2 regions of the Planococcus antarcticus DSM 14505 genome follow, and region 1 is predicted to be linked to the other one. Evidence: predicted binding sites of a transcription regulator. Region 1 holds the regulator's gene; the other holds the start of a gene.
The links. Region 1 encodes LexA, which represses DNA repair genes until DNA is damaged. Its sites were predicted from a motif close to CGAACATATGTTCG; they were not measured.
Positions count from the first base shown of each region.

Region 2: the regulator LexA is predicted to act here: its motif matches at 6,559-6,572, upstream of uvrB (excinuclease ABC subunit UvrB).

Region 1 is NZ_CP016534.2:2,291,538-2,307,155, reverse strand. Features, by position in the region: gene BBH88_RS19415 (hypothetical protein) at 1-193, shown strand, start outside; gene BBH88_RS11605 (hypothetical protein) at 324-512, shown strand; gene BBH88_RS11600 (hypothetical protein) at 657-1,088, shown strand; gene BBH88_RS11595 (hypothetical protein) at 1,151-1,345, shown strand; gene BBH88_RS11590 (class I SAM-dependent DNA methyltransferase) at 1,445-2,179, shown strand; gene lexA (transcriptional repressor LexA) at 2,243-2,863, opposite strand; gene yneA (cell division suppressor protein YneA) at 3,029-3,346, shown strand; gene BBH88_RS11575 (YneB family resolvase-like protein) at 3,343-3,996, shown strand; gene BBH88_RS11570 (DUF896 domain-containing protein) at 4,055-4,288, shown strand; gene tkt (transketolase) at 4,376-6,379, shown strand; gene BBH88_RS11560 (YneF family protein) at 6,585-6,827, shown strand; gene BBH88_RS11555 (hypothetical protein) at 6,960-7,241, shown strand; gene BBH88_RS11550 (alpha/beta hydrolase) at 7,270-8,241, opposite strand; gene BBH88_RS11545 (hydroxymethylglutaryl-CoA lyase) at 8,254-9,153, opposite strand; gene BBH88_RS11540 (acetyl-CoA C-acetyltransferase) at 9,235-10,419, shown strand; gene BBH88_RS11535 (YqkE family protein) at 10,433-10,642, shown strand; gene BBH88_RS11530 (hypothetical protein) at 10,989-11,201, opposite strand; gene BBH88_RS11525 (S-layer homology domain-containing protein) at 11,335-13,698, opposite strand; gene BBH88_RS11520 (zinc-binding dehydrogenase) at 14,416-14,865, shown strand; gene BBH88_RS11515 (hypothetical protein) at 15,044-15,286, shown strand; gene BBH88_RS11510 (tetratricopeptide repeat protein) at 15,381-15,618, opposite strand, start outside.
Region 2 is NZ_CP016534.2:1,159,114-1,174,731, reverse strand. Features, by position in the region: gene BBH88_RS05810 (potassium channel family protein) at 1-229, opposite strand, end outside; gene BBH88_RS05805 (DUF4097 family beta strand repeat-containing protein) at 344-1,516, opposite strand; gene uvrA (excinuclease ABC subunit UvrA) at 1,617-4,499, opposite strand; gene uvrB (excinuclease ABC subunit UvrB) at 4,506-6,488, opposite strand; gene BBH88_RS05790 (IDEAL domain-containing protein) at 6,738-6,980, opposite strand; gene BBH88_RS05785 (competence protein ComK) at 7,158-7,712, shown strand; gene BBH88_RS05780 (ABC1 kinase family protein) at 8,058-9,674, opposite strand; gene BBH88_RS05775 (enoyl-CoA hydratase-related protein) at 9,776-10,552, shown strand; gene BBH88_RS05770 (S9 family peptidase) at 10,790-12,775, opposite strand; gene BBH88_RS05765 (fatty acid--CoA ligase family protein) at 13,062-14,615, opposite strand; gene BBH88_RS05760 (ABC transporter permease) at 14,713-15,618, opposite strand, start outside.

The sequences.
Region 1 (15,618 bases):
TGGAGCAGCGAAGCGACATCCAGGAGACCCCACAGGAGCTTGCGACAAGGAGGGCTGGGGCGACGTCCTTGGCAACTGGCGAGAAGTCCTGTCGCGCCAGTTGCATGACCCACATCCTGTGGGCCCAAGGCGTCCGTCTGGAGCGATTTCTTCGTTTCCCTACTTCGTTGAGTTGAAAAAGCTGTTTCTTTAATTTAACTTATATAATTTGTTTACAGGAGCAATTTTCGGGTTATAATTAAGTGCAGCCTTAATGTTTAATAACTCATACTGAATTTTTCTTTAACATTTGTTGAAGGAAGATTTTGTGGGAGGGGATTAAATTGAGGAAAATTCAAGGGCTTCCGAGTCTGGTAGATTATTTGGAATCTGTAAATTATCCGTTGGCTGCTGAGCAGATTACAGATTTAATGTCTAAAAGAAAGATTCCGCACCGCAAAGCGTACCAGGATGTTGTGATTTTTAACTTAGAACACATTGACTGGTGGATTGCTGAGCAGCAGAAACGATGATGCATTAATGCATATGCTTAACTAAAAGAGGATCTCGGCTCCTGTTCTGTAAAGAACTAGGAACGGGATTCTTCTTTTTTGGTAACTTTATACACTTATTTTCGTAAAATGTTATAATAATCTAAAAAAGAAGGAGGGGACAGCATGCGCTTTCTGATGGCAATTATTATCTTCCTAATATTCTTTTCATTTGGAGGAATAGGCGTGTATGTTATAGGTCCAGATCTTTCAACAGATCATTTTGTTGCAGAAGCGACCGAGAAACTGCGAGACAGTGGCCAGATGGAGAAAATAGTGGAGTATGTAGAAAATGATCCGGAAATGCTAGAATACGTAGAAGAAGCCCAAGTCGCGGAACAAGAGAGCAAAGCCTTACCATTCAAAACAAGCGGTGATGCTGCCGGTACAGTGATTAAAAAGGTGGGGATAAGCAACTTAGCTAAAATGAAGTCAGGGATTGAAGATGGCACAATGTCCGCAGAACAAGTGATTCAGGAATTGGAAGAAGATCTAAGTGAAGAAGAAATGCTGGCGCTAAAAGTGATCATGTATAAGGAACTATACAAACAGCAATAACGCCTGGGATATGGTAAACTAATTTACGGAGACAAAGTAAATAGTTTGAAGGAGGCCATTGCATGAAATCATTTCAAGTAGAATTTAATTTTGATCATGGAAATACCATTGTTCATAATGTCCAGGCCGTGGACAAAGAGTCGGCATTGAGTAAAATTCCTTCCAATGGTACTTATGAAATTTCTAATGTGGAGACAGGCCATATTTATCGTATTACAATCAATTTGGTTAAATATATAAAAGTCAGCGAATTGTAGAAGGTTTCTTCTCGGTAAGCTGTGCGGAAGGTGCTGCCAGTGCAGCCCTTTTTTTTGAGCCCATATTTAAAGCAATCAATCTGACGGTGGAGGGATTAGATGAATTTCAAAGGTTCAAGCGCATACGAAGAAAAAGATTTTTTAGCAAACTACCTGCAAAGAAGAAATCGAATTGATAGTCCAAATAACAGCATTGAAAAGCCAGTGATTTTTGAGCTCCTTGGAGCGTTCAAAAAAAAGAAAATACTGGATTTAGGTTGTGGAGATGCCTTGTTTGGGAAAGAGCTTCTGCGGGCTGGTGCAGATTACTACCACGGGGTCGAAGGATCTCTAAAGATGGGAAGTCTGGCAGAACAAAATCTGGAGGGGCTGGATGCGCGCATTACGTTGACCACAATAGAATCATTCGAATATCCGAAAGAAAGCTATGACATTGTCGCTTCGCGCTTGGCGGTCCATTACTTGCCCGACATAGAGCAGTTGTTTAAGAAAATTTACCACACGTTAAAAACCAAAGGAAAGTTCGTCTTTAGTGTCCAGCATCCGCTGACGACTTGTTCTTTTGAAAGTAAAAACTCTGGAGAGAGAAGAAGCAACTGGATAGTTGATGATTATTTTGAAGAAGGGGAACGGCAAGAACCGTGGATTGATAAAATAGTGGTCAAGTATCATAGGACCACCGAAAGCTATTTCACGGCTTTAAGAAAGGCAGGATTCATTGTTACAGATCTCCAAGAAGGAATGCCAAAACAACAGAATTTCGAGGATGATAAAGAATTCACTAGAAGAAAGCGGATTCCAGTAATTTTAGCTTTTAGCTGCAGCAAGCAGTGAACAAACAATTTTGTTTACATAGGGAGAATATAAAAAACACCGGGAAAATTTTCCCGGTGTTTTTTAGTGTATCTGACGGTAAACGCCAACGACTTTTCCGAGAATGGAAACTTGATCCACAATGATTGGATCCATTGACGAATTCTCGGGTTGCAGGCGAAAATAATTTTCTTCGCGGAAGAAACGTTTCACTGTCGCTTCGTCTTCTGTTGTCATTGCTACAACGATATCACCATTATTGGCAGTTTGCTGCTGTTTAACGACTACATAATCGCCGTTTAGAATGCCGGCTTCAATCATACTTTCACCCGCGATTTCTAGCATAAAGATGTGGTCATCTTCTGTGCCGTAGCTTTGAGGAAGAGGGAAGTACTCTTCAACATTTTCAATTGCCGTAATCGGAATACCGGCAGTTACTTTACCAATCAACGGGACATGTAAAACCGGACTTTTATCAATTAATGCTTCATCAGTGCTGATTACTTCAATTGCTCTCGGTTTTGTTGGGTCCCGGCGGATCAGGCCTTTACTTTCAAGTCGTGCCAAGTGCCCATGTACAGTCGAACTGGATGCCAGACCAACTGCCTCACCAATTTCACGAACGGACGGTGGATAGCCTTTTAGGCGAACTTCTTCTTTTATGAACGTTAGGATGTCTTCTTGGCGTTTGGATACTTTTTTCAACAGTTTCACCTCATTTGAGTAATTCTACTAGATTTCTACCAATAGTATACCAACTCGGGCAATGAAATGCAAACATAGGTTCGAATTTTATTGTTGACAAAAACACTTGTTCGCTTTATTATGAGAACATACATTCCGAACACACATTCTCAGGAGGCGATTTAAATGACAATCATCCGACAAAATTCTTACCTAATCTTATTTTTCGTTCTAATTATGGTGTTTACTTTTTATGCAATCCTGTCCCATAATACAATTAGTGCACAAATGAGCCAAGTTGAAATAGAAGAAGGCGATACACTCTGGACTTTAGCAGAATCGTTCAGCGGTACAACTCCTCATCATGAATGGATAGAAGAGATTATGAAAGAAAATAATCTTTCTACACCCCAAATTATTGCAGGGCAATCTCTTAAGATTCCCAGTGACCAATTAAAATTTGCTCCTGATGAGACCACTAAATTTGCAGGTGATGCTGAATGAAGAAAAGTGCATTAATTTATTGCCGTGTCAGCACGACCAAAGATACACAGGAATCATCTCTTGAGAGACAGGAAGAAGAGCTGATAAAGTTTGCATTTGAAAAATCCTATAAAGTAGACGGTATTTTTGTCGATCAACACAGTGGATACGAAATGGACCGTGAAGGGCTGTTGGAGATGTTGAACAGCATCAAGACAGAAAAGATTGATGCAGTATTTATCCAGGATGAAACCCGCTTGGGCAGGGGACATGCCAGGATAGCACTTTTACATGTCATGAAAAAATATGGTGTAGAAGTCTATACTTTATCAGATCGAGGGCCAATTGCACTAAATGATATGGACGACATGGTTCTTGAAATTTTGGCGATTGTGGAAGAATATCAGCGTAAAATACATAATGCTAAAATTAAACGTGGGATGAAACGCGCTGTAGAAAATGGCTATAAACCAGAGAGGAATTTAAAAGGAAAAGGAAATCCTGATGGTCGAGAGCGTTTAGATTTGCCCATTGATCAAATTGTCAGTCTGAAGACCAATGGACTGACTTTCAGCGAAATCGCTGTTACACTCCAGGGCTTTGGTTACCAGGCGAGCAAAGCGACAGTTCATCGACGATATAAAGAGTATGAAAAGCTGATGGAAGACTAAAACGTTGCGAAAACCTGACTTTTTTTGTACCATATGAAAAGAAGAAAGGTGGATGTCTATGTTGTCACCAGATAAATTAAGTCGAATAAATCAACTGTCACGTAAATCGAAAACTTCTGGGTTATCGAAGGAAGAAGCGAAAGAGCAATCTTCTTTGCGCCAGGAATACCTAGAGACTTTCCGTAAAACAATGCGCGGTACAATTGAAAATGTAAAAGTGATTGATCCCAACGGAAACGACGTAACGCCGGAAAAGGTCAAAAATATTCGAGAGAATAAGTATTTGAATTAAATACTTATTCTCTTTTCCATTGTATTCTTTTCTATAGTTGACTAAACTAGAAAGGGATTAAATTTTTGTTTCAGAGAGGATGTTACTATGTCAACCCACGCAGATCAACTTGCAGTGACTACAATTCGTACACTTTCCATCGATGCTATTGAAAAAGCAAATTCTGGTCATCCAGGATTGCCAATGGGCGCAGCTCCAATGGCATATACATTGTGGACTAAACACATGAATCATAACCCGAAAAATCCGGACTGGTTTAATCGCGACCGCTTCGTGTTATCGGCAGGACACGGTTCGATGCTTTTATACAGCCTGTTGCATTTGAGCGGCTATGGCTTGGAAATGGATGAAATCAAAAACTTCCGCCAATGGGATTCAAAAACACCAGGACATCCAGAATATGGCCACACTACAGGCGTTGAAGCAACAACCGGACCTCTTGGTCAAGGAATTGGTATGGCAGTTGGCATGGCCATGGCTGAGCGCCATCTAGCGGCTACATACAATAAAAACGGCTTAAACGTCGTGGATCATAACACTTTCGCATTATGCGGTGATGGAGATTTAATGGAAGGCGTTGCTGGAGAAGCGATTTCTCTTGCTGGCCATTTGAAATTAAATAAATTGGTCGTGCTGTATGACAGCAATGACATTTCATTAGATGGTCCACTCGGTAAAAGTTTCTCTGAAAATATTCAAAAGCGTTTTGAATCATACGGCTGGAACTATTTGCGCGTAGATGACGGCAATGTCTTGGATGATTTGTCTGAAAAAATAGCACAAGCCAAAGACGCATCAGACAAGCCGACATTGATTGAAGTGAAAACGGTGATCGGTTATGGAGCTCCGAACAAATCCGGTAAAGCGGACGTTCACGGCGCACCACTTGGCGAAGATGAAATGAAATTAGTTAAAGAATATTACGAGTGGACTTTTGATAGAGACTTCCATGTGCCTGAAGAAGTGTATGAAACATTCGAACAGGCAACGGAAGAGCTTGGTGCAAAAGCCGAGTCTGAATGGAACGAATTGTATGCACGATACAAATCAGCACACCCAGAGTTGGCTGAGCAATTGCAGATGGCGATCCGCGGCGAACTTCCAGAAAACTTTGATGCTGATTTCCCTACTTATGAAGTTGGTAAAAAGCAGGCAACCCGTTCTTCTTCTGGAGATATGATCAACGCAATCGCGAAAACGGTTCCTTCCTTCTTCGGCGGCAGTGCCGATCTTGCTGGATCCAATAAAACAAACATCAAAGATGCTGGTGACTTTGATGCTGAACATCCTGAAGGCCGCAACATCTGGTTCGGTGTCCGTGAATTTGCGATGGGCACTGCCTTGAATGGCATGGCTCTTCACGGAGGCCTTCATGTCTTCGGCGGAACTTTCTTCGTCTTTAGTGATTATGTACGTCCGGCGATCCGTTTGGCTGCATTGATGGGACTTCCTGTGACTTATGTCTTCACACATGACAGCGTAGCAGTAGGGGAAGATGGCCCAACTCATGAACCTGTCGAACAATTAGCTTCTCTTCGTGCAATGCCAAACTTGAGCGTTGTCCGACCTGCCGATGCCAATGAAACGAAAGCGGCTTGGCGTTTAGCGCTAACAGCTAAAACTACTCCGACTTTATTGGTGCTTTCACGTCAGGACTTGCCGATTTTGGAAAATAGTGCTGAACTTGCTGAAGTGGGTGTGGAAAAAGGTGCATATGTCGTATCACCTGCTAAAAATCCACAGGCGTTATTGCTGGCGACTGGCTCCGAAGTAAGTTTGGCTGTAGAGGCACAGAAACAATTAGCTGAAGAAGGAATTTCAGTATCTGTTGTGTCTATGCCGTCATGGGATCGTTTCGAAAAACAGGATAAGGAATATAAGCAATCTGTTATTCCAAAAACAGTTAAAAAACGTCTGGCTATTGAAGTTGGTACTTCATTCGGTTGGGATCGCTACACTGGTGATGAAGGTGACATTCTGGCAATCGACCGTTTCGGCGCAAGTGCACCGGGCGACCGTATTATGGAAGAGCTCGGTTTCACTGCTGACAATGTAGCAAGTAAAGTGAAAGACTTAATCAACGAAAACTAAATTGTAGAATGGAGGCATTGGATGCCTCCATTTTTTCGCTTTTTAAAGGATAAGGATCAATTACTACTCAATGGAGTTGGGAAAATCCCTACTCTAAGTAAAATTTCTCTCTATTATTTTCCTGCTTATGGTCACAAATCTTTTTTTATAGTATAATCCATTGTGGTGCATTACTTATTTACGCAACACGAAGGAGGTAACAAGAATGGATACATGGATCTGGATCGTAATCGTTATCGTGGCTTTACTCGCAGGTGTTGCACTTGGATTCTTTATCGCACGTCGATATATGATGAAATATTTGCAAGATAACCCACCAATCAATGAAGAAATGCTGCGAATCATGATGATGCAAATGGGACAAAAACCGTCTCAAAAGAAAATCAACCAAATGATGGCTCAAATGAATAAAGCGTCAACTAAACCTGGCAAACCAGCTAAAAAATAAAAGTACTCTGCGGAGTGCTTTTTTTATTTGTCTTTTTTCAGTTATTAAAATTCAAAATAACGGGTATTGTGACAGTAAGATTTCATTTTCAATGCTGTTGTCTATGTGCAGAAAATAGAGGAGGGGATGTATATGGATAAACGTGAAGAGTTGATGTTTTATTTACCGGTTATAGAAGAAGATGGCAAGGAGGCAGGAAAGTTTCATCTGGAAAACGCGAATATGAAAAAAGCGTTTCCAATATCATTGGATAAGATACAAGAATTAGTACAGGATATGACTGATTACAATCTGGATACCATCGAACTTCATGTTACAGGCATTGTGAAAAGTGGACCCATCACCGAATTGTTCATCGGAGTTGAAGGTGAAGCTGGTATGAAGCTGATTCTCAACAAAAAGAAAAATCCATAAGAAAAAGCACTCTGCAGAATGCTTTTTCTTATTTTATCTGAGGCGAAATAGTAGCCTGCTGCGTTGCTGCTTGGGTTGGTGTCAGCAGTCCATAGCTCATTAAGAATGCAGCGACTGTTTCTTCATATTCATCAGGATTCTTATTGAAGGACTGTGCATGTGCGCCTTCTGCAAATAGTTTCAATTCTTTTGGTCCTTGTTTTAAAGCATAAAGTTCCTCGCTCATTTTCGGCAGGACAAAGTCATCATGGACACTGTGGATAAAAAGAACAGGACTTTCAATGTTTTTGATGGTTTCCCTTGGCGATACAGTTGTAATCGAATAGCCATCACGCATTTTCATAAATAACGCAGCGAGCCGAAGGGCCAAGGTGGTGCGAAGAGGTGTGGTGGTTTTCATGACATGAAGAACCTGTTCATAAATATTGGAATAGGCACAATCTGAAATATAGAATTCCGCTGTGTCTTCCATACCACCATAAAGAAGTGTTGTCGCGGCACCCATTGATTCGCCGTGGATACCATAAAATAAATCAGTGCCGACATGCAGTTTTAATGCCTCTACTACAGCTTTTAGATCGAATTTTTCGAAATGACCGAAGCTGGTGGTTTTGCCTCCGGAATCGCCATGGCGCCGATGATCGTAAACGACCGAGTTAAATCCTAGTCGTTCAAACATGCGTGCAAACCTAAAGGAATTGACTTTTGATTCAGTAACACCGTGGCAGATGATAACAAAGCGATTGGTGTCGTGAGGTTCTAAAAAAATGGCTTTGATCGGGTAGCCATTTTGGGATTCAATCCACTGTTCGCTTTTTGGTACACTGACGTACCATACTTCATCGTAGCGTTTTGCGGTGGTTTCCCTTTCCAAAATCAGCTGTTCGTCTTTTTTCTTTACATACATCAGCCGGTTGCTGGCAATAAAGCCTACAGTCGTAGCTGATGCTGTAAGGACACTGGAAATGATAGCGGAAGTCCAAAGCAATCTTTTCTTCATGGCGTAAGCTCCTTAAGCCTGATTTTTGTATAGTGTGTACATGCCAGTAGCCACAGGATTTGTCACGTGAGGTTCAATCTTTTCGATGGCTCGGCAAAGAAGATCCAAATCAATGCCAGTGCGAATATCCATCTGGTGAAGCATATTGGCGACATCTTCTGTTGCAACATTGCCGGTAGCGCCTGGTGCAAACGGACAACCGCCCAAACCGCCTGCAGAAGCATCAAAGCGGGTTACGCCAGCTTGAAGAGCTGCTGTGATGTTAGCTAATGCCATTCGGCGTGTATCATGAAAATGCGCGGTCATCAAAACATCCGGAAATGCTTCTAACAATTGAGTGAACAACTCATAGCTTTCTTTTGGATTCGCCATTCCAATCGTATCAGCAACACTCAATTCATCAACTCCCCAATCCACAAATTGGCGGCAAAGCGCAATTGTCGCTTCTGGTGATACAGCGCCTTCAAACGGGCAGTAGAATGCTGTTGAAATGCAAGCACGGACAAAAATACCTTGGTTTTTAAGATTTAGGATCAACGGCTTTAATGTTCCCATGCTTTCTTCAGTGGTCTTATTAATGTTTTTCTTATTGAAGCTATTGGAAACGCCGACAAAGACGGCAAGTGATTGTGCGCCTGAATCAAGAGCTGCTGTGATACCGCGTTCATTTGGTGTCAACACAAACTGGCGTCCGATTTTGTTTGTCTGAGCAACTATTTCTTTGGCATCAGCCATTTGCGGCACCCATTTTGGCGACACAAAGGATGTTAACTCCATTTCTTGGATCCCAGCTCGCTGTAAAGCGGTTATAAATTGGAGCTTATTTTCGGTTTTAACAAGCTTCCCTTCATTTTGAAGACCGTCTCGTGGCCCAACCTCGATAATCGTTGCTTTTTTTGGTAAACTGAACATAGTATCCCCCCTACTTACCATTGTATAGAGGAGAGGGATAAAAGAGCAACTAGCAAACAATCAAACAAGGGGGAAAAGTATATGTCACAAGAAATCGTTATTGTAAGCGCTGTCCGAACAGCGGTCGGTTCATTCCAAGGGGCGCTTAAGGATATTCCAGCTACAAAATTAGGGGCAATTGTCATTAAAGAAGCGATTGAACGTGCAGGAATTCAATCAGATCAAGTTTCTGAAGTCATTATGGGCAATGTACTACAAGCAGGACTTGGTCAAAATCCAGCGAGACAAGCATCAATTCATGCAGGACTACCGGAAAGTGTACCGGCTATGACCATTAATAAAGTTTGCGGATCTGGATTAAAATCTATCCAATTGGCTTTTCAAGCGATTTATGCTGGAGATGCAGAAATCGTTGTAGCAGGTGGCATGGAAAATATGAGTCGCGCTCCTTATTTAATGGAAAACGCTCGCAGTGGTTTCCGTATGGGCGATCAGAAACTAGTTGATAGTATGTTGGTCGACGGATTAACGTGTGCATTTAATGATTACCATATGGGCGTTACAGCAGAAAATTTATGTGATCGTTACGATATAACGCGTGAAGAGCAAGATAAATTTGCGGCGCGTTCACAAGCGCGTGCAACAGCTGCGATTGAATCGGGTCGATTTGATGATGAAATAGTACCAGTAGAAATTCCGCAACGAAAAGGAGAGCCAGTCATCTTTAAGACAGATGAATACGTTAAAAGTTCTTCCAATGAAGAAAAATTAGCGGAGTTGCGTCCGGCATTTAAAAAAGAGGGCAGTGTGACAGCTGGTAACTCATCAGGTATCAATGACGGTGCAGCGGCAGTCGTTGTTATGTCAAAAGCAAAAGCAAACGAATTAGGATTGACACCACTCGCAACAATCGTAGCAAGTGGTACTGCTGGAGTAGATCCTGCTGTAATGGGAATTGGTCCTGTACAAGCAGTGAAAAATGCTTTGAGTAAAGCAGACATGTCACTTGGGGATATCGAGTTGATCGAAGCAAATGAAGCGTTTGCGTCTCAGTCGATTTCAGTAGACCGCGAATTAGCGTTTAACCATGACATCTTAAATGTTAACGGGGGAGCGATTGCGATTGGGCATCCTATCGGCGCAAGCGGCACACGCATTTTCGTCACACTGCTGCATGAAATGATCAAGCGCGATGCCAAGACAGGTCTTGCGACTTTGTGCATCGGCGGTGGTCAAGGAATTGCGACTGTTATTAAACGCTCATAAGGAGAGAAAATTCGTGGCTAAAAGAAAAGAAGAATCTAACAGTGTCTTACCTGAAGACATTTTGGCAAAACTGAAAGAAACAAAAAACGAATTGCTTAAAGAAGAACAAAGGCTGTCAGAAGAGAAAGAAGCTCAGCGTTTATTTGAACGTAAGGAACGTGAGAAGAACCTGTCGTTTGCTGAATTACTGGAGCGGCATGGAGATCAAGGCAATAAGTTTTAATCGGGCTTTTACTGCCGAAGATATACGTAGTAAAATAGCCCACCTCGATTTTAATCGAGGTGGGCTATTTATATTTCCGAGCATTGAAATTTTTTCTAAGAAATACTGATACTTCTACGACTGGCTTAGAGCTATCGAGCCTAAGCATAGGGCATCGGGATAATTTCATTTCATGAATCTGTGCTACATATCTACCTACCACCCCAGAGTTTTAATTAAAAAGAAGCCGACCGGCAAAAAAACTGTGGAAGCTAGTTCATTCAAAAGGCGTATTAAACTCCCATAGAATAAGAGATGACAATACCGCTGCAGCCCAACGCCAACAATATTGCACCCATAGTCATGATCACTCGACCACCAAAGCGGTCGATCGACCAGTCAGTGGAGATGCCAAAGCCATAATCACTAATGCAGTTGCAAATCCCGCGTAGACAATGGCTCCACTCCATCCAAGATCTTCAGCAATTTGTGAACTGAAAGCAGCAATTAAGTAATAGGGAATTCTCCAGAATACAAGCTGAGACACACCAAGTGAAATGGCTGTGCGGCAGGTAATCATTGATCGATCTCCTTGTAACGGCAGGATCCGAATAGTAGCTTTCAGTAACTTCATTATAGATTTTTTATAGATGTTGATGTTGAGTTATATAAAAAAAGAAGAACCCGTAGCCGAGGGTTCTTCTTTTTAAAACTTACTGTTTTTCCGTATATTCTAATGATCTATCCATGAAGACGGCGAATTCAGCTCTTGTTACATCCGCTTTTGGATTGAATTTGCCATCGGGTGAACCGATTGTAATTCCAGCGGCATATAACGCGTCGATATATGGATCAGACCATCCGTCTTTGTCAACGTCCGGGAATTTGTGCGTCCCTACCTCTTCGATATCAAAAGCAATCACCAAAACTTTAGCCATTTCTTGACGAGTCAACTTGCCGAAAGGACGAAAATTATTTTCAAATCCTTCGAAAATCCCAGCTTGCTGAGTTGCCATGATTTCTTCAAAATATTTATGTTTCAAAGATACATCATTGAACAGTTTATAAGGAGGCTTGCTTTCTTTTTTTAGTTCCGGTAAAGCACGAGTGAACATGATAGCCACATGCTGTCTTTCAATGCCGTTTTTCCATCTGAAGGTCTTATCTGGATAGCCTTCAATAATTCCTCTGCCAGCCATTCTTTCAATTGCTTCATAAGCCCAATCAGGCTTATCAGGTGTGACATCTGGAAATGTTGGAGTGGTCGGCATTGGATCCGGATCTGGTGTTGGATCCGGGTCTGGAATTGGAACAGGTTCTGTTGATCCTGTCGTAAATTGATAGATTTCTGACTTTTTACTTTCCCCGACATTATCAGTTATATTCATATACCAGTAATATTCTGTGTTTTTGCTGAGATCTTTCCATTCGACAGAAGTCGTATCTCCCGATTTAAGATCTTTATCTTGACCTATTGCTTGAGCGGTATAAATATTGACAGCCATATAATCTGTTTCGATTTGTCTAGGATTTTCCTTGGCTTCGACTTCTGCTAAATCAAATTGTGCCGTAAAGCTTTCTTTTGCAGGGTCAAACTGCTCGAAATCCTTATCATCAAGAAATGGAGAATATGAAACAAAATTTAAAGTTTCATTTGTTGGATCGAACGTCAGCATCTTCAAATAGCCTTGTCCGCGGTCTGAAGGCAAATTGCCCTGGTGATTTGCTAAGACTTCCAACACTTCCCGATTTGAGCCGTCTTCATTCTCAAGCTTTTTCACGCGATAGTTTGCACCATGGTGATGTCCGCTGAGAACCATCTTGACATTTTCATTGGGAACGACAATTTCTCTGTTGACGGTTCTTGCTTCTGCTGTCACATATTGTGCCACGGAATTGATATTTTCATGCATGCCGACGATGGCATTACGGTCTGCATGCTGCTCTAAGACTTTGTTTGCCCATTCGACAGTTTCAGCTGTTCCATCTCGGCCGAATCCGAGGTAAAGGAATATGAAATCATGGTCGCCGAATGAGAACAAATCATAATGGTTCTGATTTTCGTCATTCATTGCCTCGCCAAACCACGGTTTATCTTTAAAGCGGTCGATTCCAGCATATCTTTTGAAAATCGTATAATCATAGGTCTTATTGAGCTTGTCGATAACAACATCGTGGTTTCCAGCTAGTACGCCATACGGAATGTTAGCTGCATCCATGCGATTTAAGTTTTCATCGGCAACTTTCCATTGGGCTTCATCAAGTACCTCGTTGACAAGGTCACCGGTATGCATGGCATATTCGTAACTTCCTTTTTTGAATTCATCGATCATCCAGTCCGTCATGGATGTCCAGACTTCGGGATAATCCTGTGCATAATACTGTGTGTCTGTAAACCACAGCATGGTAAAGTCTTTGTCTCTAGAGTCTGTAAGCGTTCCAGAATCGTGGACCATGGCTTGAACTTTGCCGTCCTTAACGAATCTTTCTTTGTCAATTTCCGCTGACAGGACAATCTCATCGCCAGTTGCATTTCCTTCCACTTGACTTAAAGCTACCCAGTTTCCTGCTTTAAAATCCCATGCAGACAGATTGGCTAACCCGCTTGCTAGTGTTTTACCTTCCCAGTAGAGCTCTATTGTATTACTAGCTGCCAAGTCTTTTGATACATCGACTTCAAAGCGTTGAGAAGGAAACCCGTTGCTGCTTCGTGTAACAGCTGTCTTATCATCATCTGCTGCTATCGCGCCTTTTTGTTCGTTTGTTAACGCTGTCGCATCTGTTTGGATGGGGACAGAGATTGGGTTGTCGACTGAGTCGTTTTGGAAGCCGGATATGCTGTTGCTTCCCGCAAAGTCATATGTAAATCCTTTTTTAAAATCCACTGTTTTAATGCCGGCTCCGGTAGAATCCTTGACGATTGCTTCCAAAGTGGCGTTGAGGCTGACGTCTGTTGCATAATTAGCCGGTTTGACATTTGTTGGTTCTTCCAGGCTGGTTGCTGCCAAAGGTGCTAATGACGCATTTGTTAATACTAAAGCTAATACGGCTGTAGTGGCAAAAATTTTCTTTATCATTTTTCGTCCTCCTTTAATGGATGTTACTATCAAAAATAAAATTTCTCAGGCCTCCTTAAAAATTGAGCACATAATACTACGTCTGTAGGGATATATATTATTTTTAATGCAAACGGTGAACCTATTTATTCATGATACCAAAAAAAAAATAAAAAACAACTTAATTTTCCATATATTTAGAATATTTAATAATAATTATAAGGACAAAAAGCTCATAGCCCCTATACACATGGATTTTTCAGTATGAAAGCTGTATTATTATTCAGGAAAAAATAAGCCGGGTTTTTGAACCTACGCTGATGGACAGTTACATTGAATAATCATTCAATTATTATTGATCAATAAGTTGGAAAGAGGCGAAATATATTGAACCAAGACAAAATGAGGATATTGGGTTTCTATAAACCCGGTTCGAAGACAGAAGCACCTAATTTTGAACGGGTTGAAAGGAAGTCTTAGTGAAGTTCAGTTGGTGGATGAACGGATAGTCGGGAAGAAGCCGGAAAACATCAGCTTTGCCTTTGACCAGCATCACGACCTGCGAAGCGCTTTTTGATAGGCTTGGTGCTTCTATAGAAGTGGCTGATAATAAAAGGGAAAGTAATTTTGATCATTGGTACGGCTGGAGGAATAGGTTCGGTTGCAACGCAAATTGCGAAACTTGCTGGACTGACTGTAGTGGGAACTGCTTCACGTCCTGAATAAAGGGAGTAGGCACTGAATCATGGAGCCGATTACCTCATCAACCACCACGAGCCGTTTGAACCGCAATTGGAGGCGCTCGGATTTTTGGGGGTTCACTATATTTTTTGTTTGACGAATGTGGATAATCATATGGAGTGTATGGCGAAAACGATACTGCCACAAGGTAAAATCTGTTCGATACTGCCGGTCTTTAAGCCGCTCCATCCCGCATTGTTTTCGAAATCTGTAACTTTTTCTTTTGAACTCATGTATACACGTTCGGTCTACCAGACAGAAGATATGGTTTCCCAACATCATATTTTGAAGCAACTGGCTGATTGGGTAGAAGAGGGGAAAATCCGCTCGACGATGACCCAGCATTTATCGCCTCTTAGTCCCGCTACTTTAAAAGAAGCGTATGAAAACCTCTTGACTGGACAGACAATCGGAAAAATTGTTGTGGAAGGACCGATTCAATCATGAATCCTTAAAAGCTTATAAGGGAAAACCTTAGTCAATTACTAATTAGCAGGCTGGCTAAAGTTTTTTGTTTTGAATAATCAGAAAATAAATGCTATGGTAAGTGTGTATATATTCATTTTTCTGGTAGACTAAAATTCTGTGAAATTTGCAAAGCAATTAGTTAGAAGGAGGAATTTCAATGGCTGCTGAAAAAAAACCAGAAGAAACCTATTCAAGCAGGACCGAAAGAGAGCGTATCGGGCGTCAAACAAATGCTGGCTTTGCTCGCGTTGAGCGTGCAGAAACAGAAGGGAGCTCTACTAATATTCCAACAGGACCCATCGGCAGTAAATTGACAGAAGAAGAAATCCGGCGCAGAGTCGGACAAGGTAATTTTGATTCTGCGAAAGACGATAATCAAACAAGTTCAATCAATAGCTGAATGTTTAAAGACAAATTTAAAAGGCTGCATCTTCTATTTCAGAAGATGCAGCCTTTTAAAATTTTTAATTTTCCTGAAGTTGCTTGTGTTATGCTTATCGACCTTCAAGAGTCGGGGCTAAAAATGTCCAGATTAATTTTGCTTCTTCAGGAGAGCGTGGGGTAATGACAACTGATTTCGGATAAGGCAAAGCAGCATTCCATTTTTCTGCGTATTTTTTTACATAGGGATTTTGATCGATGGCTTCTTCATAAAGAGTTTGAGCCGTTTGAGAAAGTATGCCTTTTTGTCGTTCAATAGACCATTTAAACCAAGCGTAGAAAGCATTATCA
Region 2 (15,618 bases), 1.1 Mb from region 1:
CTCCTGCTACTCTTCCTGTTTCATCATTGAGTCTTAGAACATTGTTATTCAAAGCCAGTAAATAATAAATGATAGCAAAGCCAAAAGTGACTGCTGTCATCACGAGAAATAGTTTTGTAAACAGTGACATGTGGATAAAACTTTCCTTATGCTGCTGATTTGTGAAGAAGTAATAAAGATTAAGCAACATCAGAAGGATCATCAGTCCAATTAAAATAGTGGCTATCATTCCTCAAAACCTTTCTTTTATTTAAATACTATGATAAAAAATCAGAAAATACCAATTATGTGCATTTGATAAGTAAAGCCGACACAGGATGCCTGTGTCGGCTTTACAATTATTTTATTCGATTGTTAGGTAGCGAAGCAGGACAGAACCTGTTTTGGTTTCGCCATAGACCAATAGTGGAGCTGCAGCTGGTTCAGTTCCTTGTTTCGAGAACCGAATTGATTTTTGCATGAATTGTCCTTGCTCATGCGTACTGTCGATATCCGAAAGCAAGACATCCATTTTGCCAAGATTCGACGAAACTTCGCCTTTCAACGGCAAATGTGAAGGAATGTAGATTTCCACATTGCCTGCCAAAGTCTTTGTTTCCAACTTACGTGCTTCTTTGCATCTTGTAGTAGCTACAATGTTGCCGTTCAAAGACTTGGAAACGATCGTCTGAATGTCGCCATCAATATAAATACGGCCATTCAAAGTTTCAGCTTCTAATACTTTGCCTTTTGTTTCCTGAACGTGGATGGCGCCATTGGCTGTTTCCAGTTCTGCATCATCAAACTCTACATGCTTCAAATCGATTTTACCGTTTGCAGTTTTCACTTTTATCAACGCAGCATCGATACGCTTCATCGTGAACCCACCGTTGAATAAACGAGCTGTGATGTGTTCGTAAGAAGCTTCTGGCACATAGAGAATTACATTCACTTGGGTCGTCTTGAAATCGCTGATGATCCGTAGCTTGTGGTCATCGGCGATAAAGACGAACTTATCAAGAAAATCTTCTTTTGCCTGTGCAGGGGATTCCGACCGATACGCCTTCACGCTGCATTCCGCACGCAACAAACCGTCCTGTGAAGGGAAAATTTCCAACTGTCCGTTAGCAATATCAGCAATAATGGTATTCAAGTCTTTCATTTCATCTGTAAAGGTATGGTTGAATTGAACCGCTTCGCCGAATGGCGAGTCGAATTCCATCGTTTTCAACTTGCCAACAGAAGACTGCATAAAGTCCATCATCCGGGTCCCAAAATCATTGAAATCACGCGATACATTTTTCGAAACGTTTTTTGAAACGTTCTTCGAGAAATCTTTCGATACTTTCTTGACAATATCTTCCGGTCTGAAAAAACCGCGTTTGCCTGATTTATCTTTTTGATTGTTGCGGCCATAACTCGGCTCATTCGAAGAAGAACTGTTGCCATCTATGGCGCGCAGCAACTCAACCGCCTCACGCGCTGAAATCGTACCGTTCTCAACCATGTCTAAAATGCGTTCTTTTTCGCTTTGCATGTATTGTGACCTCCTCATTGTCTGAATGCCGATAAGCAAGAGCTTACATGAACAAACAGATCTGTTCTTCTAATTGATACGTTTACCAGCGGGAAAAGTTTCATTTCACCGCTTTTTTCCTCCGTCCCGCTCCTTTAACCAAAGCATCCATACGCGCTCGGTCCCGTTCAAGAATCGGCTTTAAGTACTTTCCGGTATAGGAATTTTCAGCAGCAGCAATTTCTTCCGGCGTGCCTGTTGCTAAAATTGTTCCGCCTTTGTCTCCGCCTTCAGGGCCTAAATCGATGATGTGGTCAGCCGTCTTGATAACATCCAGATTGTGTTCAATTGTCAATACTGTGTCGCCATTTTCTACAAGACGCTGCAAGACTAGCAGCAGTCGAGAAATATCATCCGCATGAAGGCCTGTGGTCGGTTCATCCAGAATATAAAAGGACTTGCCGTTTGAACGTTTATGAAGCTCTGATGCCAGCTTGACGCGCTGTGCCTCACCTCCGGATAAAGTTGTTGCAGGTTGTCCCATGGTAACATATCCTAACCCGACATCTACAATGGTCTTTAGTTTACGATTGATCTTTGGAATATTCTCAAAAAATGAATAGGCGTCTTCTACTGTCATAGCCAGAACATCAGCAATGCTTTTGTTTTTATATTTCACTTCCAAGGTTTCCCGGTTATATCGTTTGCCGTGGCAAATTTCGCAAGGTACGTAGACATCCGGAAGGAAATGCATTTCTATTTTTATAATACCATCTCCACGGCAAGCTTCACAGCGACCGCCCTTGACATTGAAACTAAAACGACCTTTTTTATAGCCGCGGACTTTTGCTTCGTTCGTTGTAGCGTAAACATCCCGAACATCGTCAAAAACGCCTGTATAAGTTGCCGGATTCGATCGTGGCGTCCGGCCAATCGGTGATTGATCGATCTCGATGACTTTTTCCAGTTCTTCTGTGCCTTCTATTGAGTCAAAATGACCCGGTTTCGTTTTGGCACGATTCAATCGATGTGCCAGCGTCTTGTATAGAATCTCATTGATAAGTGTGCTTTTTCCTGAGCCTGAAACGCCTGTTACGGCTGTAAATAGGCCAAGTGGTATATCAACATCCACTTTTTTCAGATTGTTTTGGTTGGCTCCACGGATGGAAATCTTCCGGTCGCTTGGAACTCTCCGCTCTGCAGGCAACGGTATAAACTTCTTGCCGCTCAAATATTGACCAGTCAATGACTTTTTGTTTTTCATTACCTTGTCGGGTGTCCCCGCAGCTATAATTTCCCCTCCATGAACGCCTGCCCCCGGTCCGACATCGATCAGATAATCCGCTGCAAGCATCGTGTCTTCGTCATGCTCGACGACAATCAATGTATTGCCAATGTCCCGCATGCTTTTTAGGGTCTCAATCAATCGATCATTGTCACGTTGGTGCAGTCCGATTGACGGTTCGTCAAGAATATACAATACACCCGTCAATCTTGAACCGATTTGAGTTGCTAAACGAATACGCTGAGCTTCTCCTCCTGACAAGGTTCCAGATGCACGGTTCAAAGTCAGGTAATCAAGCCCGACATTTATCAAGAAGCCGATGCGTTCTTGAATTTCCCGTAGAATCAACTTTGCAATCTGCATATCTTTTTCTGATAGTTTGAGTTGATCGAAAAACTGATGCGCTTCAACAATTGAGAATTCAGCAACTGTGCCGATATGCAAGTCATTTACTTTAACTGACAACGATTCCGGCTTTAAGCGATAACCTTCACAAGCCGGACATGGCTGTTGCCCCATGTATTTTTCCATCTGTTCTCGAATATAATCAGATGAAGTCTCACGGTAGCGACGGTCTACGTTGGAAAGCACGCCTTCAAAATGGATGTGATTATCCCGAATCTGGCCATAGTCATTTTCATAACGGAAACGAATTTTATCATTTCCGGAACCACGCAGGATGACGTTGATGTGTTCTTCCGGCAGATCACTGACAGGTATATCCATATCGATTTTATAATGATTGCAAATCGCTTTTAACAATTGAGGATAATATTGCGAACTGGTTGGCTGCCAAGGGACGATTGCTCCCTTATTGAGCGAAACGTTCCAATCCGGAATCACCAGTTCAGGATCAACTTCCAGCTTCATGCCCAATCCGTCACATTCCGGACAAGCCCCGAAAGGCGAGTTGAACGAAAACATCCTCGGCTCCAATTCTCCGATAGAAAACCCACAGATTGGACACGCATGATGTTCACTGAACAGTAACTCCTCCTGTTCCATAACATCCACTAATACCCGCCCATTCGCTAACCTAAGAGCCGATTCCAAAGAATCGCTCAAGCGCGGCGCGATGCCTTCTTTAATGATAATACGGTCAATGACCACTTCAATATTGTGTTTTTTGTTTTTATCTAGTGCGATGTCATCGTCTAAATCGATCAGTTCTCCGTTGACACGGACACGCACATAGCCTTGCTTTCTGATATCTTCAAGTAGCTTGACATGCGTTCCTTTACGACCGGAGACAATAGGAGCCAAAATCTGCATCTTGGTGCGTTCCGGGTATTCTACAATCCGGTCAACCATCTGTTCGATTGTCTGAGATGAAATTTCAATCCCATGATTCGGACAGATCGGCTTGCCGATCCGAGCAAACATCAAACGCATATAGTCATAGATTTCCGTTACTGTCGCTACTGTGGATCGTGGATTTTTACTGGTGGTCTTCTGGTCAATCGAAATGGCTGGTGACAGACCTTCAATCAAATCGACATCCGGCTTGTCCATTTGCCCTAAAAATTGGCGCGCGTAAGCGGACAATGATTCTACATACCGCCGCTGCCCTTCTGCATAAATCGTATCAAATGCAAGAGAAGATTTACCGGATCCTGACAGTCCAGTCATTACAACAAGCTTATCACGCGGAATGACAACATCAATATTTTTTAAATTATGCGCCCGTGCGCCCTGTATGCGAATTTCCTGCTTCTTCACTTTTTATCATCCTTCCGCTTTCAATTCAAGCACCGTATCACGCAACTCTGCAGCTCGTTCGAAATCGAGTGCTTTAGCTGCTTCTTTCATTTCTGTTTCCAACAAGCTTATCAGTTTCACGCGCTCTTCTTTTTTGAGTTTCTTGCCTGATACCGCTTTTGAGATATATTCCTCTGACTCTTCCGCTGCGTTGGTCGCACGGATCACGTCGCGGATTTTCTTCTGTATCGTTATTGGCGTAATACCATGTTTTTCGTTGTAATCGCCCTGAATCGTGCGGCGACGTGTCGTTTCATCCATCGCTTTTTGCATCGAATCTGTCACTCTGTCAGCATACATGATAACATGGCCGTTTGAGTTTCTCGCTGCTCGTCCCATCGTTTGAATAAGTGCACGTTCTGAACGCAAAAACCCTTCTTTGTCAGCATCCAAAATAGTCACTAGTGAAACTTCGGGGATATCCAGTCCTTCACGCAGCAAATTGATACCAACCAGCACATCGTAAACACCCATCCGCAGCTCTCGGATAATTTCAATCCGCTCCAGTGTCTTAATCTCCGAATGAAGATAATTGACTTTGATACCCGCATCTTTCAAATAAGCAGTGAGATCTTCCGACATTTTTTTAGTTAGTGTCGTCACTAGTACACGCTCATTATTTTCAGCACGCTGCCGGATTTGATCCATCAAATCATCAATCTGGCCTTCGATTGGACGGATTTCAATGGTCGGGTCCAGCAAGCCAGTCGGACGGATAATCTGTTCAACCATTTCCGGCGTGTGCTCCAGTTCGTAGGGGCCGGGAGTTGCTGAGACGAAGACCGCTTGGCTGATATGCTTTTCAAACTCATCAAAAGTCAACGGGCGGTTATCCATTGCTGATGGCAGACGGAAACCATGATCGACCAGCACTTTTTTACGTGCTTGGTCGCCGTTGAACATGCCACGGACTTGCGGCAAAGTTACGTGACTTTCATCCACTACTAGTAAAAAATCTTCAGGGAAGTAGTCAATTAACGTATAAGGCTGGGCACCTGCCGGCCGAAGCGTCAAATGCCGTGAATAGTTCTCGATACCAGAGCAAAAGCCCATTTCCCGCATCATTTCCAAATCATAGCGCGTCCGCTGTTCAAGGCGTTGCGCTTCCAGCAATTTATCTTCTGCACGCATTTCCTTTAGACGTTCTTCCAATTCTGCTTCGATGTTTTCAATTGCTTTGACCATCTTATCTTCACGCGTAACAAAGTGAGACGCAGGGAAAATGGCGACATGATCGCGCTCACCGATAATTTCACCGGTTAGTGCATCGACTTCACGGATCCGATCAATTTCGTCGCCAAAAAATTCGACGCGCAAACATCTTTCGTCGCGCGACGCTGGGAAAATCTCAACAACGTCTCCGCGTACGCGAAATGTTCCACGGATAAAGTTGATATCATTGCGTTCGTATTGAACATCGACCAATTTCCGCAGCAACTGATTGCGTTCAATCTCCATTCCTTTACGAAGAGAAACGACAAGTTCGCGGTATTCCTTGGGTGAACCAAGTCCGTAGATGCAGGATACCGATGCAATAACGATAACGTCCTCCCGTTCAAATAACGAACTGGTGGCAGAGTGCCGAAGTTTATCAATTTCGTCGTTGATGCTGGCATCTTTTTCAATGAATGTATCTGATTGAGGCACATAAGCTTCCGGCTGATAATAATCGTAATAACTGACAAAATACTCAACCGCGTTATCAGGAAAAAATTCCTTGAATTCGCTGTAGAGCTGGCCTGCTAATGTTTTATTATGTGCCATGACGAGAGTCGGCTTTTTAACTTGCTGGATGACGTTCGACATGGTATAGGTTTTCCCTGTACCTGTAGCTCCCAGCAATGTTTGACAGCGCTTGCCGTTGATGATACCCTTTGTAATTTCGGTAATGGCCTGTGGCTGATCACCCGCTGGTTCATAAGGGGCTTGAAGATTGAATTCTTGTTTCATAATAAGACGTCCTCCCGTTCTTCCGATACTTCTATTTTAACATATGCCCTAAAAAACCACTAACAAAAAGCGAACGTATGTTTTTTGTGTGAAGATCATCTTAAAAAAGAGAAAAATCATGCTTTTAAATGGCGAAAGTGGTGTTTCAACTTGACTAGAAAGTTTGCAGCTACTTATCATATGCCAACAAAAAAGGAAGTCGGATTAAATCCGACTTCCTTTTTTGTTCTGTTCTTTTCAAGTAGCTATTTATTCAGATTCTTCATGGTTTAAAGATTGTAGTTGGGTAGCATATATAATGAACTTTTTTTGGTCATGATTATCCAGGGCTTCGTCGATAAGAGTCAGCAACTGCGATTCTTGTTGGGAACGGTGTACATGCTTTAAGAACAGATCCAAGTAAATATCGTTCAGTAGTTTTTCCGCTTCCGTGATTTTTTTTGTTTGAGCCATCGCTTTCATGAAATCAGCATAAGAATAATAGTTTTCCATTCTTCTTCACCCCGAATGCTTTTCATTAGTATACATTAGAGGATGAGTAAAAATCAATATTTATTTGAAAATTCCGATGAAATAGAAAAAAATTTATTTTCAGTCTAATGTGCATTGCGAAATTTCCATTTTTTATTATAATAAGGTATGTAAAGTAAATTTAGGGGGTTAATCTTCATGAGCAAAAAGAATCAGAGACCGCACTCGTATACAATTTGCACAAATACGTACGCCCTTTTACCCTATACGGAAGGTCATCGCACCTGGATGCGCGTGATTGAAGACCGCAGTGAATTAGTAGTTGAAGAAGCAGTTTACAAAACAGTTACGACTTCTTGCCGTTTCTATCGTGCTTCACTTGAAAGTGTCACACTCTATGCCCAAAAAGCAATCGGCGTAAAACATAAGCCCCCCATTATCATAGGCGAGTACTACGGCAATCCACTTATCTTCTTCCCGACACACTCTCCAAAAAACAAAGAATGCGTTTGGTTCAATTATGATGCCATTGATTTGATCGAAAGCGACACCAGCGGCAAAGGCAGCATCATATATTTAAGCAATAGTGAAACGGTTTATTTGGATGTGTCGCCCATCGCATTGCGAAATCAGCACTCTTTTGCCGGTTCCCTCCGCCGTTATTTCAAAAAAGCGCAGCGTGTCCATAATCATCCTATGGCCTATGTGACAAAACGAACGTTTCCACCACGCAAACAGCAGCCACTCGAGTAAATTCAGTCATCTAGCATAGCGAAACTGCTCTACAAAGGTTCCATTTCTATTGCGGCGTAGCATTTTCATATGGACAGACTGTATATATTACTTTTTTTCTATCGTTTCTGTCTGCAAGCACTTTATGTCTTGGCTCATTAGTTCTTGGCGACGAGCCTGCTTAGGAGAGTGATCTTTGCTCTACCGAAAGCGGCGTCTGAAATGCTGATTCTGAAGTTTAACTCATTTAATAGTTGAACTTACATATTATAAAAAGAGTTGCCACTCAAAGTAATATAACTTTGAATGGCAACTCTTTTTTCAGACTGTCCAGACTCTGGAGCAGCATGTGCGTTTACGCTTACCTTATTTAATTGACCGGTATGCCCATAGGGATCCGACGAAAAATACCGAAGAGACCCACATGTACGGTTCGTTCCAGAACCACACCGATACTGAAATTCCGGTAAATGAAATGATGGTGAAAATTCCTGCAAACATACGAGACTGCAAATCACGCCGGTATTCACGCTCTCGGCCATCTCGGTTTTCGAAATAGCGGCGTAAGCGTTCCGGTTCTTCCAAATAATTGATCACTTTCTGAGGGAATACACGCAATGGCCCTGTAGCGTTTAACGCCCAGCGCAGGATATCTTCTTTGCCGAAGATCCCTTTGCCTTCTTTCTGCGTAGAAGCCCATTCTAGTATTCGCGGGCGGGCAAGCGCAAGCAAATCCACTTTTGGATCCAGCACATGCAGGACACCTACAAAAATGGAAGCAGCACGTCCAAAAAAGGCGAATTCCGCAGGTAATTGGACTGGTTGTGTCCGGACGATTTCCTGCATATCGTTCAACAGGCGTTCAACGACAAAACTGTCCATCTGTGACAATTCGTTCGACTCATAGGCTGCTACGAGCCTTGAAATGGCATCTCCTAAAACGGCACGATCAGCCTGTGGCAATAAAAACCGCAAGTCTTCGAGCGAATCCAATACTTGATCATAATTTTTGAAAATGATTCCTTCTGCTGCCCGTAAGACTGCCTGAGAATCCTTTTGTGTAATATTGCCGATCATTCCGAAGTCGATCAGCACAATGCCACCATCCGGTTCTAGCAGGACGTTGCCGCCGTGGGGATCTGCATGAAACTGCCCTCCATATAAAACCTGCTCCAGAAACAAAATAAACAGCCGTTCTGAAATTTCATGGCGATTCAATTCATTTTTTTCAATGAATGCCAAATCTGTGATGCGCGCTCCTTCGATCCATTCCATGACCAAAACACGTCGCGTTGTGAATTCATCGAAATACAGCGGAATGCGGACACCCTCCATCGCATCAAAGCGATCGGCAAAAGCACGCCCGTTCTGAAGCTCTTTCAGGAAATTCAATTCGTCGCCAATCGTCTCTGTCATTTCCTTGTACAATAATTTAAAATCAATTTGTTTAGCATACGGGGTGAATTTTTCAGCCATCCAAATGACGATGCGGATGGCTTTAAAATCCGCACGCAAAATGCGGTCCGTTCCCGGTCGCTGTACTTTCACGGCTACTTCCAAACCGTTTTTCAACACACCTTTATATACTTCGCCAATAGAGGCTGAAGCGACTGCCGAATCCGATAACTGATCCAGGTAATTGTTATGCGGTGTATTCCATTCCTGCTCCAGCACTGAGACAATACTCTTTCTTGGAACTGACGGCACGCGGTCAGTTAATCCTTCCAATTCTTCAAGAAATGACGGAGGCATAATATCCGCTCGTGTTGACAGAAATTGGCCCAGTTTGATCATGAGTCCACCTAGCTTCAACGCCAGATTCTTATATTCTTTGGCTTGTTTCGTTATCATTTCGTTCCATCTTTTTTCAACGAGCGGGTTCCAATTCCCACGATTTCGTTTTTGGAAGAAAGTCACTTGCAAAAAGATTTTGACTGCCAGCCAGACAATCCGAAAGATACGGATAAACGTGATTTGATTCATAAATGCAGTCCCTCCCATGAATTTCATTATAGAGTCTGATAGCGAAATAGTCCAAAAAGTGATATGTTTTTAATGAATGGAACAATACAAGGGGGATGGAAATGGACACAATTCATTATGAACAGCGAAACAATTTAGCTTTTATTACATTAAATCGGCCAGAAGCAATGAATGCTTTCAATTATGATATGCTCTTCGAATTAGGGCAGGTCGTGGAAGCGATTCGCATTAACCCGGACATTCGCGTCGTGATATTTACAGGTGCTGGCGAAAAGGCATTCAGTGTCGGTGCAGATTTGAAAGAACGTAAAAATCTGACGGAACAGCACGTCAAACGCAACATCTTCAAGATCGGTGAAATATTCTCCACGATTGAAAGTTTGCCGCAGCCGACCATTGCCATGATGAACGGCTTTGCATTCGGCGGCGGCATGGAACTGGCACTGGCGTGTGATTTCCGAATTGTTGCAGATGACACCCTGCTTGGGCTGACTGAAACCAGCCTAGGCATTATTCCAGGTGCTGGCGGCACACAGCGTTTGCCGCGCTTGATCGGTGAGTCCAAAGCATTAGAATTGATTTTGACTGCCCGCCGCCTGAAATCAGTTGAAGCGCTGGAGTACGGCCTAGTAACACGTATTGCAGAGCGTGAACAGCTTGCAGAAGTAACCGGCGCTTTTGCCGATGCGATTCTTACCAATGGGCCAATCGCTCTTCAACAAGCAAAATTTGCCGTTAAGAATGGCATGAACACTGATTTACAGACGGGTCTCCAAATCGAGCGCAAAGCCTACGAAATCACCATTCCAACAGAAGACCGCCTAGAAGCACTTGCCGCTTTTGGCGAAAAGCGCAAACCCGTGTTTAAAGGAAGATAACAACGAAAAGCGCAAGCGCCCATGTAGCTCTGACGGGCATAAGACGCACTGGCAAAGCGGCGTGTTTTTGCCGCACAGCCTGAGTGGCTTATGACCCAAAGAGCTGGGCGCTGGAGTCTGGACAACGAAAAGCGCAAGCGCTCGTTGAGACTGGACAACAGATAAGGGATTAAACCTTATAATTTTTATCTATCAAAAAACGGATCGGCTTTAATCAGCCGCTCCGTTTTTTGATTCTTACAAATATTTTTCCATCCAATCCGTAATCTGCTCCAGACGTGCAAAGCGGAGATTCGGTTTGCCGGTCCGTGACAAATTGTGGTCAGCTTCCGGGAAACGGACAAATTCCGTTTCCTTTCCCATACTCTTTAATGTCACATATAATTGTTCCGACTGCTCGATCGGGCAGCGGTAATCATTTTCAGAATGAAGAATCAGCAATGGCGTCTGGACATTCTTGGCGTACTTCAATGGCGAATGCTGCCAGAGCTTATCGACGTCCGTCATATCTGCACCAATCTGCCAGTCACTGAAATAATAACCGATGTCCGAAACGCCGAAGAACGACACCCAGTTGGATATGGAGCGCTGGGTCACCGCTGCTTTGAAGCGGTCTGAATGACCGACGATCCAATTGGTCATGAAGCCGCCATAGCTGCCACCGGTGACGCCTAAACGATTGGCATCAATCCAGCCGTTCGATTCTACTGTCTCAGTGACAGAATTCATAATGTCCTCGTAATCGCCGCCTCCATAATCACCGCGTACTGCGTCTACAAACTCCTGGCTATAACCGTGGCTTCCTCGCGGATTGACGTATAGTACGCCAAACCCCCGTGCTGCCAGCAATTGAATTTCATGGACAAAGGTATTCGCGTACATCGCATGTGGGCCGCCGTGAATATTGACGACCAGTGGATACTTTTGACCTTCCTGAAAGCCGTATGGTTTTATCAACCAGCCATGGACCGCCCATTCCTTTGAGCCTTTTGCGATAATCGGCTGTGCTTCAACCAACTCTGTGTGCTCCAGGAACTCCTGATTAAATGAGGTCAAAGCCTGACGTTCACCTGTTGCAATGGTCAACCGGTACAGTTCACCCGGGTTGACTGGATTGCTGATGGCCGCAATCGCAAATTCGCCATCCTGGGAAATATCATAGCCATACACATGCTCCATATCGGGAGACGCCGGAAAAATCATGCCATCGAGCGAAGCGAAGTACAGGCGCACATCCCCCATCGTCGACACCTGGAAATACAAATGATCATCTTTTGTCCAGACCACATCTGGTGCAGCCGCTCCCTGCTGATGATCGGCTACCACATAATCACCTACAGGCACATCCAAGCCTTCGGTCAAACAGATACGGGTTTGTTCGTCTAAATCCGCTACATAAATCTCCGTATGCGTCGCATTCTCATATTGCCGCATACTTCCTGCAAAAGCGACCTTCGAATCGTCAAATGAAAAAGCCGCACCACCGAAATAACCTTCTTCTGCTATCAGTACCGATTCCTGTTCTGTTTCAATATCATATATATAAAGAGGTTGTCGGAAGACAAAATCCAGATTCTCTTCGCGAGTCACACCATAAATAAGTTTCTCACCATCATGCGAAACAGTTTCGAGACTGTAATGATGGCTTCCTTCCGTCAGCTGCTCCACGCTCTTCGAATCGATATCCACCGAACCGATATGGCGATGAAATTCTTTAGGCAATAAACCCATACCGTCCATCTTGTATTTCATTTTGTCGACATGGTAAGGTTCCGGTTGCTTTTTTTCTTCTTTTTCTTCTTTTTCTTCTTTGTCCGTGAAGGTTTTCCCTTCTTTCGTCAAAGCATTAAACCAGATCTTCGTCCCACAGGGTGCCCACTCAAACCCATTGACCCCTTTTTCGAAATCAGTTAGCGACCGCGCTTCCCCGCCAGTCGACGACATGACAAACAATTGATTTTTTTCATCCCGATCCGATAAGAAAGCTACAGCGGTTCCATCGGCTGACCACCGCGGTGAACCCACCCGCTCCTTACCATGCGTCCACTGGGTCTGCTTGCCCGTTTCGAGATCGAGGTGGTAGAGATGGGCTCTATATGTATTTTCTTCTTCATCGATTTGTGTATGGACGAATACCGCTCTTTTTCCATCTGGTGAAATCCGTGGTTCTGTCACTGAAACCAACTTCGTTAAATCGTTTATTTCCACTGCTTTTTTCGCCATTCCATTTCCTCCTCGGATTGAACTATTTCGAAATTCGTAATACTGCTCCTTAACTATAATAAAAAATGTCAGTTTTTTCAATCAAATTCTAATTTGGCTGTAAATGAAGAAAAATAAAGCTGTTCTATATTACACTCAAAATAGCAAGAGGCTCCGGCATAAAAACCGGACCCTCTTGCTTATACTTATTTTTTTGCTATTACCTACCTCATAATCAGTTTCGCTTTCAGAATCTAAGGAGATGGTTCATGAATTAATTTCTTCAAACCACAAGCTCTTAAATCATTTATTTTTGCATAGCCTGATCCTTCAGCGACCGGCGCAGAATTTTCCCTGTCGTATTCTTCGGCAATTCTTCAAGCACTTCAAATTGTCTTGGAACTTTGTATTTTGCTAAATGCTCTGCGCAATACACCTTCAATTCATCCACTGAAACGGATGGGTCCTTCAGCACGACATAGGCGTTGACCTCTTCGCCGAAATCCGGATCCGGCAAGCCAACAACCGCTGCTTCTAATACTGCTGGATGGGCAAACAGCACTTCTTCAACTTCGCGCGGATATACATTGTAGCCACCCACGATAATCATGTCTTTTTTACGGTCGACAATGTAAAAATAGCCTTGTTCGTCAACACGAGCTAGGTCACCTGTGTACAGCCAGCCGTCGCGAATTGCTGCAGCGGTTTCTTCCGGCATTTTGTAATAGCCCTTCATGACGTTCGGTCCACGAACAATCAGCTCACCGACTTCATTTGCTGACACTTCTTCTCCCAGTTCATTGACGACTTTATTTTCCACATTAATAATGGAAGTGCCGATCGAACCGGCTTTCCGCTCGCGGTCAATCGGATTAAAGCAAGTAACCGGCGAAGCTTCTGACAAACCATAGCCTTCTGAAATGCGGACATTAAATTTATCTTCGAAACTATGCAGCAGAGCTACAGGCATGGCGGAACCACCTGAAATCGCTAAGCGTACGGAAGCGAAATCAGCCGGATCAACATCCGGTAATTGATTCATGAAATTGAACATGGTCGGTACTCCGGCAAAAATGCTTGCTTTGGACGTCTTAATGGCTTCGAATACCTCTTTTGGATTGAAACGTGGCACCAAGACAATCGTCGCCCCCTGCAGAAGTGGCGCGTTGACTACTACTGTCAGCGCAAATACGTGGAAAACTGGCAAAGTTGCCAGTACACGGTCAGTTGAACCAATCTGAAGATATTCACCTACATCACGTGCGTTCGAATATAAATTCTGATGCGTCAGCATAGCGCCTTTCGGTTTACCTGTCGTACCTGATGTATATAATATAACTGCATTATCATCTGGTTGGACTTCTGGGAACACATCATTCGCCTTTGATTTGGCTAGCAGATTCGTAAACGAATGGACTTTCCCCTGAATGTCTTCAGGCAATTGAGCCATTTTTTCCAGTGTCGATGGATCCGTTTCACAAATAATGTACGATTCAACAGCCGGCAGTGCTTTATGCGCTCCTTCGATAAGCGGCAAGAGCATATCGATTGCTACTACTACCTTTGTGTCGCTATTGTTGACTATGTAAGCGATTTCATCAGGACTATAAATAGGATTGATCGGAACAGCTGTGGCTCCTAAACGCATCGTTGCATATAAAGAAATTAAAAAATGCGGTGTGTTGCCTAGAAGAAATGCGACATGATCCCCTTTTTCCACGCCTAATCCTTGTAGAGCACCAGCAAAAACAGCAACAGATTGATCAAATTCACCATAGCTTGTATCTTTCCCCATAAAGCTGTAAGCGACTCGAGCAGAATCCTGCTCAGCAATTTCGTGAACGCGTGACATTAAATTCATGTCCATCCCTCTTTTCCATTGAATGAATATTCATTCATATTTTATTCTGTTTTCATTATAAAATAAATCTTCAGACAATACAACAGGCACCGTAAATTCACGGTGCCTGTAGATGGTCGACATAACGCCAACGAATTAAGAAAAAGTATAAGATTTGTGCAATAGTAAATCCGCCAAGGACAAGAGCCATTTCGCCGAGAATCGACAGCTCGGCAAATTCCTCCCACACAACCTGCAATGAAACAAAAGCAAATGCGCTATGCAGTAGGGCGAGAGTCCACGGCAAGAAAAATTGAGGAATTAGCTGCCGATTGACGATTTTGCCTAGTTCCTTATCCGTCATCCCTAGACGAACCAGCAGTTTGTATTGTTTCCGATCCCGCTCAAGGCCAGTATACAGCTTAAAATAAATAAAACTACCCGCTGCTAGCAGAAAGACTGCCGCCACCATGACCCCAATAAACAGCAGCAAGGCAAACGAAGATTTGAACCAGCGGTAGTCATCACCTGGATTTTCAAAGAAAAAGTTTACGTTATTAAAATCAGCAGTTTCCACTGCTTCGCTCACTGTATTGGTCAATCGATTGCCGATATTTATCGTTTCAGTCCAATTCTGTATATCAAAGGCGTAATAAGTAAAGTCAGACATACCTGTTGAGTATCCCAGCAGGGGTTGATCGATTGCTTCATAGTCTGCGTCACTGACAATAATTGTGTTGACATTCAAAGTGTGAATAGGAAATACGACATGCGGATAAGACGATTGGATTGACAAAGGCACGTTGCTCTCGAAAAGCACTGTCTCGACGCTGGTACTTTTTAGTTCTTTCAAGGAGTCTAATGAAAACGGGACAAACATACCTTCGCCTTCTTGTAATTGTGCAGGTTCAAAATCAAGCGCAATCGCTAAACGGTTAAACTCAGACAATGATAAAATATCCACATCATTTCCGCTAGCACCTGAAGTTTGGCGTTTGACTGTCAGTTCAACCAGGTCATAAGA